Regions from separate parts of the Serratia sp. HNCC26DJ206 genome, predicted to be linked through region 2. Evidence: riboswitches for the same ligand, from Rfam matches in the RefSeq annotation. Region 2 holds a riboswitch; each other region holds the start of a gene.
The links. A riboswitch is a leader RNA that binds a small molecule or an ion and turns the genes downstream of it on or off. The one in region 2 is predicted to bind thiamine pyrophosphate.
Positions count from the first base shown of each region.

Region 1: it holds a riboswitch for thiamine pyrophosphate, as region 2 does, so the genes downstream of both, thiC (phosphomethylpyrimidine synthase ThiC) here and thiB (thiamine ABC transporter substrate binding subunit) in region 2, are expected to answer to the same signal.
Region 3: it holds a riboswitch for thiamine pyrophosphate, as region 2 does, so the genes downstream of both, thiM (hydroxyethylthiazole kinase) here and thiB (thiamine ABC transporter substrate binding subunit) in region 2, are expected to answer to the same signal.

Region 1 is NZ_JBXUGP010000039.1:23,552-27,225, forward strand. Features, by position in the region: gene thiC (phosphomethylpyrimidine synthase ThiC) at 1-1,762, opposite strand, end outside; TPP riboswitch at 1,877-2,000, opposite strand; gene rsd (sigma D regulator) at 2,117-2,632, opposite strand; gene nudC (NAD(+) diphosphatase) at 2,733-3,500, shown strand; gene hemE (uroporphyrinogen decarboxylase) at 3,543-3,674, shown strand, end outside.
Region 2 is NZ_JBXUGP010000007.1:155,875-159,548, reverse strand. Features, by position in the region: gene thiP (thiamine/thiamine pyrophosphate ABC transporter permease ThiP) at 1-1,246, opposite strand, end outside; gene thiB (thiamine ABC transporter substrate binding subunit) at 1,222-2,208, opposite strand; TPP riboswitch at 2,315-2,443, opposite strand; gene sgrR (HTH-type transcriptional regulator SgrR) at 2,481-3,674, opposite strand, start outside.
Region 3 is NZ_JBXUGP010000002.1:98,186-101,859, forward strand. Features, by position in the region: gene AC2A1E_RS01880 (LolA family protein) at 1-196, opposite strand, end outside; partial or broken gene AC2A1E_RS01885 (Fic family protein) at 502-1,211, shown strand; gene yiaA (inner membrane protein YiaA) at 1,281-1,730, opposite strand; TPP riboswitch at 2,172-2,266, shown strand; gene thiM (hydroxyethylthiazole kinase) at 2,303-3,097, shown strand; gene thiD (bifunctional hydroxymethylpyrimidine kinase/phosphomethylpyrimidine kinase) at 3,094-3,674, shown strand, end outside.

The DNA.
Region 1 (3,674 bases), on a different contig from region 2:
GCCCGCACATGGAGCAGAAGTGCGCGATCTTGCCGGACTCCTGCGGCAGGGTTTCGTCGTGGTAAGCGCGGGCAGTGTCTGGATCTAACGCCAGATTGAACTGATCTTCCCAACGGAATTCGAAACGCGCTTTGGACATGGCGTTATCACGGATCTGCGCACCCGGATGGCCCTTCGCCAGATCGGCAGCGTGGGCCGCGATCTTGTAGGTGATCAGCCCTTGCTTCACGTCTTCCTTGTTTGGCAGGCCGAGGTGCTCTTTTGGCGTGACGTAGCACAGCATTGCGCAGCCGAACCAGCCGATCATGGCGGCGCCAATCCCCGAGGTGAAGTGGTCGTAGCCTGGAGCAATATCGGTGGTCAATGGGCCAAGGGTATAGAACGGTGCTCCGTGGCAATGCTCCAACTCTTCGGTCATGTTACGGCGGATCATCTGCATCGGCACGTGGCCTGGGCCTTCGATCATCACCTGCACATCATATTCCCAGGCGACTTTGGTCAGTTCACCCAACGTGTGCAGTTCGGCAAACTGGGCTTCGTCGTTGGCATCCTGAATTGAGCCTGGGCGCAGGCCGTCGCCGAGCGACAGGGCAACGTCGTAAGCGGCGCAGATTTCGCAGATTTCACGGAAGTGCTGATAGAGGAAGTTTTCCTGATGGTGCGACAGGCACCACTTCGCCATGATCGAACCCCCGCGTGACACAATGCCGGTCAGGCGTTTGGCGGTCATTGGCACATAGCGCAGCAGTACGCCCGCGTGGATGGTGAAGTAGTCCACGCCCTGTTCCGCCTGTTCCAGCAGAGTATCGCGGAACATTTCCCAGGTCAGATTCTCCGCCACGCCATTCACTTTTTCCAGTGCCTGATAGATCGGCACGGTGCCAATCGGCACCGGGCTGTTACGCAGGATCCATTCACGGGTTTCGTGGATGTAGCGGCCGGTGGAGAGATCCATCACGGTATCCGCACCCCAACGGGTAGACCACACCAGCTTTTCGACTTCTTCTTCGATCGACGAAGTGACCGCCGAATTGCCGATATTGGCATTCACCTTCACCAGGAAATTACGGCCAATGATCATCGGCTCGGATTCCGGGTGGTTGATGTTGGCAGGGATGATGGCGCGGCCAGCGGCCACTTCCTGGCGCACAAATTCCGGCGTGATGTTTTCCGGCAGATTGGCACCCCAGTTCTGGCCTGGGTGCTGCTGGCGTAACACCTCGCCACGAATGCGCTCACGGCCCATATTTTCGCGGATGGCAATAAACTCCATCTCTGGCGTAACGATACCGGCGCGAGCATAGTGCAACTGGGTGACACATTTGCCGGGTAAGGCCTTGCGTGGCAACGGTAAGTGTTCGAAACGCAGATGATCCAGCCCTTCGTCCGCCAGTCGTTGTTGGGTAAAGCCGGAACTGACGCCACTCAATGTTGCAGTATCGGCACGCTCTTCAATCCAGCCTGCCCGCAGTTTTTCCAGGCCGCGATGGACATCCAGTGTGGCGTGCGGATCGCCGTAAGGGCCCGCAGTGTCATACACCGGGATCGCCTCATTCTGTTCATACTGCGGGTTATCTTTGTTGCCGCCGGTAAGCGTTGGGCTAAGCTGGATTTCACGCATCGGAACACGGATGTCGCTGCGTGAACCTTGCAGATAGATACGGTGAGAGTTGGGGAAAGTCACGCCTTGTAAGGCATCGATAAACTGCTGCGCTTCGTCGCGCTGCTGTTTGCGGGCACGGGGCTGTTTCATCGTAGACATAGCAAATTCCTATCAGTGGGTGATGTTTGGAAAATTGCTTGTCTGGAGCTCGGAGGGAGTAATGGTGTTGGCCAAGAAAGCAGCGAGATCCTGGATCGGGTAAGCTGTGTTCGGCGATAGATTACTCTTGTTCCCTTCGCGGGTCTTAACCCGATCAGGTTCCGCGGATCCCGAATTAACGGTCTCAGCCTGGCTAATTTGTTAAACAGATCAGCGCTAGGCACTCCGACAAGAAGCGTCCAGTATAGGAGGGTGAATAAAAACTACAAGCCTACCCGTGATCTTTCATGCTGAGGTGTTGTGGGCGGTGCGAGGTGACTCAGCCCGTCCGTGGGCCAACGTTTATTGATGGGATCAGGCGCGGTTTTCCAGCGAATCGGCGTTGGAAGCTCCTGGCTGAGCTTGCTGTAAGGTTTCTGCAGCCAGTTGAATCAGGTGATCCTCTAGGGCAAAGCGTGACGCCAAGGCTTCGCCGATATCTGACAGTGCCTGATGAAATTCCAGACAGACGTCCTGATCGATATCCACTTCGGTATAGCGATCGTGGAACGCCATGATCGTTTCGGTATTGGCCTGTAGCTTCGGGTAGAACTTAGTGGTCAGCGCCATTTTGGGGCTGGCTGAGCCTTCCACCTGCTTGATAATTTCGCCATAGATGTGAAAATGCCCGTCAGAGAGATAATCCACCAGATTCTGGCAAAAGTTCTCCAGCGCTTTTTCATTCAGCGGCGTATGCTTTTCTTTGTTCGGTTTGATGCCTACCAAGGTGCAATAGGCGACCAGTAATTGCTTGCGTGCCTGTAGCCATTGATCAACTAATTCATTACTGCCACCAACGCGTTGAGTCAGGTTTTCCAACTTATTGAGCATGTTTGACTCCGTGAGTAATAGAAAGAAAACAGTAATTTATTAAAATCTAACAAAGAACAATTCCTAGATTGCCAGTGAAGCAGAGGTTGTGCAACAACATATGGAACTTGCATTAACGGGTAACGAAAATGGCTGGTGGATCGTCAGCCATGAAAGCAAAATTTGGCTGCCGAAAGGTGAGTTGCCGTTGGGTTCAGCGGCGTCATATTCACTGTTGGGCCTACAGGCTCGCCAGATTGGTGAATGGGAAGGGGTACCGGTATGGCTGGTATGCCAGCCGATGCCGAGAGAGATGGGCTCTGTGCGACAATTGATCGATCTCGATCGCGGCCTGTTCCAACTGGCCGGGCGTGGTGTGCAACTGGCCAACTTTTACCGCTCACATAAGTTTTGTGGCTATTGCGGCCATGAAATGGTGCTCAGCCGCACCGAAAGCGCCTGCCTGTGCAATCACTGCCGTGAACGCTATTACCCGCAAATTGCGCCTTGCGTGATCGTCGCCATCCGCCGTAATGATGAGATCCTGCTGGCACAGCACGTGCGCCACCGCGGCGGCATCCATACCGTGTTGGCCGGGTTTGTGGAGGTGGGGGAAACGCTGGAGCAGGCGGTAGCACGTGAGGTGATGGAAGAAAGCAATATCGCTATCACCAACCTGCGTTATGTGACATCTCAACCCTGGCCGTTCCCACATTCGCTGATGATGGCCTTTATGGCAGATTATCAGAGCGGTGAACTGCGTCACGATCCGAAAGAGTTGCTCAACGCAGGCTGGTATCGCCACGACCAATTGCCGTTGTTACCACCACCGGGCACCGTGGCGCGCCGGTTGATCGAGGATACCGTGGCGCTGTGTCGGGCAGAATAGAATCATGTACAATGGCGCCAGATGATTACGGGAGCCTGATAAATGAATGAGTTGAAGAACGATCGTTACCTGCGTGCTTTGCTGCGCCAGCCAGTGGATGTGACTCCTGTGTGGATGATGCGTCAGGCCGGTCGTTATTTGCCGGAGTACAAGGCCACGCGTGCCCAGGCCGGT
Region 2 (3,674 bases):
CCATCAGTGCGTTGGTGAGGATCACCAGCGCATAGGGGGATTGCGGCAGCCCGACGGTATCGCTCAGCAGCAGGAAGAAGCCGGTTGCCAGCACAATGCCCGGCATCGCCAGGATCAGCATGCCGCTCAGTTCCAGCATTTGGCCCTGTGCGGGCCGCTGCCGTAGTTTCAGTTCGCGGCTGCTCCACAGCAGCATCATAGTTAGCACCACGCATAGCAGACCGGCACCGAGTGCGATACGCAGCGACGTCAACAGCGCCTGCCACAGTAGCGGCTGTTGCAGCACGCTGATCAGGCGGTGATTGGTTCCGTCGATAATCACCGCCAACAGCGGCGGTAACAGCAATAACAGGGCGGCGCTAATCAGCAGCGTATCGCCGATGCGCCGTCCGCGGCTGTCTTCTGGGTTGCGCCAGCTTTGAGCATGGGTATGGCCGACCGGCAGCGCCTGGTTCAAGCGTTGGCTGAGCACCACCAACCCAAGGCAGCAGGTCAGTTGGATCAGCGCCAGCAGCGCGGCGCGGCTGAGATCGTAGTCGTAACTCAATGCCTGATAGATCGCCAACTCAATGGTGGTGGCCTGTGGCCCACCGCCCAGCGACAGCACGGTGGCAAAACTGGCGAAACACAGCATAAAAATCAATGCGCCGCTGGGCAGGATCTGGCGGCGCAGCGCGGGCCATTCCACAAAGCGGAACTGCTGCCAGCCATTCATCCCCAGTTGTGCCGCCAGTTGGCGCTGTTCCGTGGGGATATTTTCCAGCGCCTGCAACAGTAAACGGCTGGCCAGCGGCAGATTAAAGAACAGATGTGCCAGCAGGATGCCCTGTAGGCCATAGGGCGAGAAACTGTAATGGATCCCTAGCCAACCGCACACCACCGCCAGCCAGCCTTGCTTGCCGTACACGCTCAGGATGCCGAAAACCGCCACCAGCACCGGCAAGACCAGCGTCATGGCGCATAGGCGCAGCAGTAGGTTGCGGCCAGGGAAGCGCCGCCGATAGAGCGCACGAGCCAGCGGGATGGCGGGAAGTACCGAGATCAGGGCCGACAGCAGCGCCTGCCAGAAGGTAAAGCGCACCACGTGCCACAGATAGCTGTCTTGCCATAAGCTACGCCAGTCGCTGCTGGGTGCGTGTCGCCATAAGGAGCCCATCGCCAGCAGTGCGATCAGCCCGATCAGGCCAGCGGCCATCAGCCCCGGCCATAGCCAACGCGGGATCAGTGGCTGACGGCGGTTTGCCATGCCCGTACCCAGTCACCACGCTGTTTTGCCACTTCTTCTGCACTGAATTGCAATGCGGTTTGCGGCACGGTCATCTGTTCAAAACCCGCAGGCAGCGTGGTTTCAATCACCGGGTACATCCAGTTGCCGGTAGGAATGGTGTTCTGGAAGGCTGGCGTAACCATAAACTGCATAAAGCGCTCTGCCAGCTCCGGGTTTTTGCTGGCCTTCAGTTTAGCGGCCACTTCGACTTGCAGGTAATGGCCTTCGCTGAAGTTGGCGGCTGCGTAGCTGTCTTTTTTCTCTTCAATCAGATGGTAAGCCGGGGAGGTGGTATAGCTCAGCACCAGATCGCCTTCGCCTTTCAGGAACAGGCCATAGGCTTCGCTCCAGCCTTTGGTGACGGTAACGGTTTTTTTCGCCAGTTGCTGCCAGGCTTCCGGTGCTTTGTCGCCATACACTTTCTGCATCCACAGCAGCAGGCCGAGCCCCGGCGTGCTGGTGCGCGGATCCTGATAGATGATTTTCCAGGGTTGATCGCTGCTCACCAGCTCTTGCAGGCTTTTCGGCGGGTTTTTCAGTTTGTCTTTGTTGTAAACAAAGGCGAAGTAGCCGTAATCGTAAGGGATGAAGGTGTTGTCCTGCCAGCCACCTGGCACGGTGAGCTTGCCGGTATCAACCTGGCTCTCGGCGAACAGGCCGGTTTGTTTTGCCGCTTGCAGCAGATTGTTGTCCAACCCCAGCACGATATCGGCAGCGCTGTTGTTGCCCTCCATCCGCACGCGGTTGAGCAGTGAAACGCCGTCTTCCAGCGCCACAAATTTCAATTCGCAGTCACAATCGGCCTCGAAGGCTTTTTTAATTGCTGGGCCAGGGCCCCAGTCGGCGGCGAAAGAATCGTAGGTGTAAACCGTCAGCGTAGGCTTGGCCAGCACGGGGGCCGCAGCCAACAGCAATAGGTAAGGCAGGTATTTTTTGACCACTTTGCACTCCTGAAATTTAAGGGGGCAAAGGACTCTGAGGGCGTGAATCCCCATCATCTTTCAAGCCGCAGCGTTGTTAGCTGCAACTTGAAATCTATTGGGGATAAGCGACGCGGTACTCAAATCCCTCCGCCGGTATTGACCGGATCAGGTTCGACGGGTGTACTCTCAGCGGAAAAAAACGTGCTGCGTTTTCATGCAGCGCTCGTTGTTTTCCGCACCCCGTTGAGACGGCGCTATTGTAGAGATTAACGGGCAGTGGTGAAAGAGACTTATGTTTCCGGCGGGGCGAACCAGGCCGATTTAAAATCGAACCACCCAAGGGTATTCATGCGTACCCCGCGCATGCTGCGTTGGCCGTGCAGTTGCAACCAGTGATGGAACAGCGGGTGCAACTGATGGCTGCTGACCAAGCGTTGGCAGAACTCCGCCAGCGGCAAGCGGTTATCGCGCCACAAAGCCGCATCCTCGGCGATATCTTCGCTCAAACAGTGCTGGATTAACGGCGTTTCATACAGCGTGGCAAACAGGGAAAACTCCAGCGGCAGCGTGAAGTTGGCGCTGCCAAGCCATAAATCGCTGTTCGCCTCGCCCTTATGCCAGTCATCGTAGTTGATGATTTGTACGTTAAGCTTGATTCCGTGTTGCGCCAGTAAGGCGGTGATGGCCTGCTGGATGGCGTGGAATTCCGAGTGCTCGCTGTAGAAAGTTAACGTCAGTTCGGTTAGCCCCGCAGGTTTGGGTTGCTGCCCCAATGCGCGGTTATGTAACCAGCGTGGCAGAATGCCGTAGGCCGGTGCCCAATAGCGTTGATATACCGATCCTGCGTGGCTCAGCAGGGCGATCGGGTTGATCAGTTCACTCAGCCAACTGCGGATTTCAGGATTGGCCGCCAGCGTTGAGCGCTGGTCAAACAGCAGGAAATAACAGCCTTCTTCAAGGCGGCTTTCCAACTCATTTTTACCCGTTTCATCCCCCTGCAACTGCACGCCTGAATGCACCAGTTCTTCGGTGACTTCTGGCAGCACCCAGATGTTGACTTCATCAATCAGCGCGCGATAGCCAAAGTAATCATCGAAGGCATGGATCTTCATCTGGCTGCGATGATTGTGCACCACGCTGTAAGGACCGGTGCCGACGGGATGGCGGGCGAAATCCGGCAGGCTCTGCCATTCGCGCGGCAGGATCATGGCATGCACACTGCCCAGCAGCCAGGGCAGCCAGTAGTCCGGGCTGTGCAGATGGACGTCGATCACATAGGGCGTGGGGGAAGTGACTTTATCGATATGGGAAAACAGAGGCTGCGGGATCAGCCGGTTCAGGGAATGGATCACGTCTTCCATCTCTAGCTCGCGGCCATGGTGGAAACGAATCGCCGGGCGCAGATAAAAACGCCAGTGCAAAGGCGTTACTGTCTGCCAGTGGTGGGAAAGATCGGACTCGATTTCCCCATTTTCCTCATTTAT
Region 3 (3,674 bases), on a different contig from region 2:
CGATCTTAACCTGATAGGATTCAAGCTGCTCAAAATGTTGCTGGGCAAGAACAATAGGGTCTGTGCTGTTTGCGCTGAACAGCGAAGAGGGGGCAACATCCGTAGCACTAGCAGCATAGGCCGCGGTGCTTGGTATCAATACGGTCACGAGTAACAATATTGAGTTGATTAATTTGCTGATAGTTTTCACCTTCATTGTGTGAACTGACCAGAAAGGATAATTTCCTCATATTTATAATTAAATGTAGGACTGGTTACAGGTAATAAGCAAGAGGGTTGGTTGCTTTTAATTATTTGATTTATTTTATGAAAGTATCGAATGAAGGGTTTAACTGCCGCATATTTGAGTGGTAGTGAATAAAAATACCTCATTAAATAGGTTGAAGCTAAGTGAAACCAGTCAACTGCTTGATATTTAGTACTCAACACACCATGATTTGCGTAGTGTGAGGGCTGGCAAGGTGATTCTGGGCCTGTTTTTTTGATAATGAGGGGAGCACGATGGCAGGTTATCAACCGCCTTATACCATAACACCAAACATTCTGAATCAGGTGGTTGAGGTGGGGGAGCTATTAGGCCGTTGGGCTGCGCAGGCTGAACAATCTTCCCCTTTGCTACGTAAAGAGAACCGTATCCGCACTATCCAGGCATCATTGGCTATTGAGCACAACAGTCTGTCTACCGAACAGGTTACTGCGATCATGGATGGTAAACGGGTATTGGCGCCGGCAAAAGATATTCAGGAAGTTCGTAACGCGATCCTTGCCTATGAAAAATTGCCTGACTGGCAGAGCCATCGGTTTGATGACTTACTGGCAGCACATCGTTTACTGATGGTTGGCCTAGTGGATGCGCCAGGTCAGTTGCGCAGTGGTAATGTTGGCGTGTATCGGGAAAAGCAGCTGATTCATATGGCTCCGCCAGCCAATCAATTGCCGCGTTTAGTCAGCGATCTGCTGACATGGTTACAGCACACTGATATCCACCCGTTGATTGCCAGTTCCATATTCCATTACGAATTTGAATTCATCCATCCGCAGAACGCATCTTAGCTGCTGTCACCGCTAATCCTTCCATGACTATTGTGCAACTTGCTGGTGAGTTGAAGGTAAGTAGCCGTACGATCGAGCGCACTATCAAGGTATTACAGGAGGAAAAACGATTAGCAAGAGTTGGGTCGACTAAGAGCGGTTACTGGCAGGTTGTTTAAACTTATTATATGGTAAAGATGATATTTATATGGGGTAATAATCAGGGGGTTAACCCCCTGAGCAATACATTATTCTACCGTTACATCTTTATCTACGCTGTATTCAGCTTCGCTGCCGTAGTTTTTGGCCGCATCGCGGGTATTTTTCTGCACCGCAATGGCGCCAAACAGGCTAAGAAAGAAGGAGACACCGTAGAAACCTTTCTCACTTAATAATAATTTGGCATTCCACAAACCGATGCATAACAGGCCTACGGCAATCGCAAAAGCCACCCAGCAAGTAATACTATAAATATGAGTCACTGGAATGCCATCTTGCTGATCGCGGACCGTCTTTTGAATGGTTATGGCGGTAAACAGGCCCAATATCAATACGGCGAAATAATAGCCTTTTTCATTCAATTGCATTTCCGCATTCCACAGGCCCAGCAGAAACACGCCAAAACCGCCGAGGAGTGCTGCCCAAGAGGCGAGAACGAAAGCAAACGAGGTGGTGTTTTGTTGTGGTACAGAACTCATTATATGTATCCCTAAATAACAAGACGAACTCCCTGCTCCTAAGCCAGTACAACGGCAGCTTATGAGGTCGGGAGCAATCTACCCGATCTCTGTTTATTAATGCAATAGAATAAGCTTCAGATAATGAGTATGTCTGATCGTTCCTGTTGGGGATCATATCGACATTAATTTTTAAGTATTAATCGCGCTAATTTTTCGGCTGCCTTGTCAAGTTTCAATTTGAGTTGTGATGCATAATCAGCACAAAACATAAAGAATGACGTCATGTTTAATATGGAAAATGCATGCATTATTTTTTGAAATTTATCCTGCAAATATATTCCCTGTCATTAAGCTAAATAGGCTCAACCTGGAGTCTTCCCTAAAATGGGTTTACAGCCCCAGGTTTGGCGATTATCCTGATCGACGTTGGCGAGACAGCCAACAAAAATTTAATGATTTTTCAATGACTCGGGGTGCCGATGTAATCGGCTGAGAATTTACCCGTATTACCTGATCTGGATAATACCAGCGTAGGGAAGTCTCGGTATCTCAACCGGTACCCGCCTTCTTGAACGCCGGTTGGGAGCAATATGTTGACTCGACCTGATGTGTTACCCGGCAACCGTGCCGCGGCCTGTTTTCACCAATTTAAACGCCATCTCCCGTTGATTCATTGCCTGACTAACGAAGTGGTACAGGAATTGACCGCCAATGTTCTGCTGGCCCTAGGGGCTTCTCCGGCGATGGTGGTCGAGCCTGCCGAGGCCGCACAGTTCAGCCGTGTGGCGGATGCGTTGCTGATCAATATCGGTACGCTGCACAGCGCGCGGGCCGAGTCGATGTTGGCCGCTATCGAGGCTGCCAATCACGCAGGCAAGCCTTGGGCGTTGGATCCGGTTGCGGTGGGCGGTTTGACTTATCGCACTGATTTTGCTCAGCGTTTACTGATGCTACAGCCTGCGGCGATCCGCGGTAACGCGTCGGAGATTATGGCGCTGAGCGGTCTACGGGCTAGCGGCCGTGGCGTCGACAGCAATGACGACTCACTGGCAGCGTTACCGGCAGCGCGTGAACTGGCCCAGAGTAGCGGTGCGATTGTGGCGGTGAGCGGGGTGGTGGATTACATCACCGACGGCGAGCGTGACTGGGCCGTGACCGGTGGCGATATCCTGATGACGCGGGTGGTGGGCACCGGCTGCGCGCTGTCTGCGGTAGTGGCTGCCTTTTGCAGCCTGCCGGGCGAGCGGTTGGATAACGTAGCCACCGCTTGCCGGGTGATGTCGCTATGCGGTGAACGTGCGGTGGCACGCTGTAGCGGCCCCGGCAGCTTTACCCCGGCATTTCTCGATGCGCTTTATCAACTGACCTCAGAGGATCTGCAATGAAACGTATTAATGCTCTAACCATTGCGGGCACCGATCCGAGCGGTGGCGCGGGGATCCAGGCCGATCTGAAAGCTTTTTCGGCGCTGGGGGCCTATGGTACCAGCGTGATCACCGCCTTGGTGGCGCAAAACACCCGTGGGGTGCAGTCGGTATATCACATCGATCCAGCCTTTGTGGCTGCCCAGCTTGATTCCGTACTCAGCGATGTGCGGATCGACAGCGCCAAGATCGGCATGCTAGCCAATGCGGAGATCGTCACTGCGGTGGCGGAACGTCTGCGGCACTATCAACTGCCTTATGTGGTGCTCGATACGGTGATGCTTGCCAAAAGCGGCGATCCGCTGCTGGCACCAGAGGCTGTGGAGTCTATCCGCCGTGAATTATTGCCGTTGGTTTCTCTTATCACGCCAAATTTGCCGGAAGCGGCGGCGTTGCTGGCTTGCGCACCGGCCGAGAATGAACGGCAAATGCGCGAGCAGGGGCAGGCATTGCTGGCGATGGGTTGCCAGGCGGTGCTGATAAAAGGGGGGCACTTGAACGAAGGTGAGAGTCCGGATTGGTTATTTACCGCCGATCT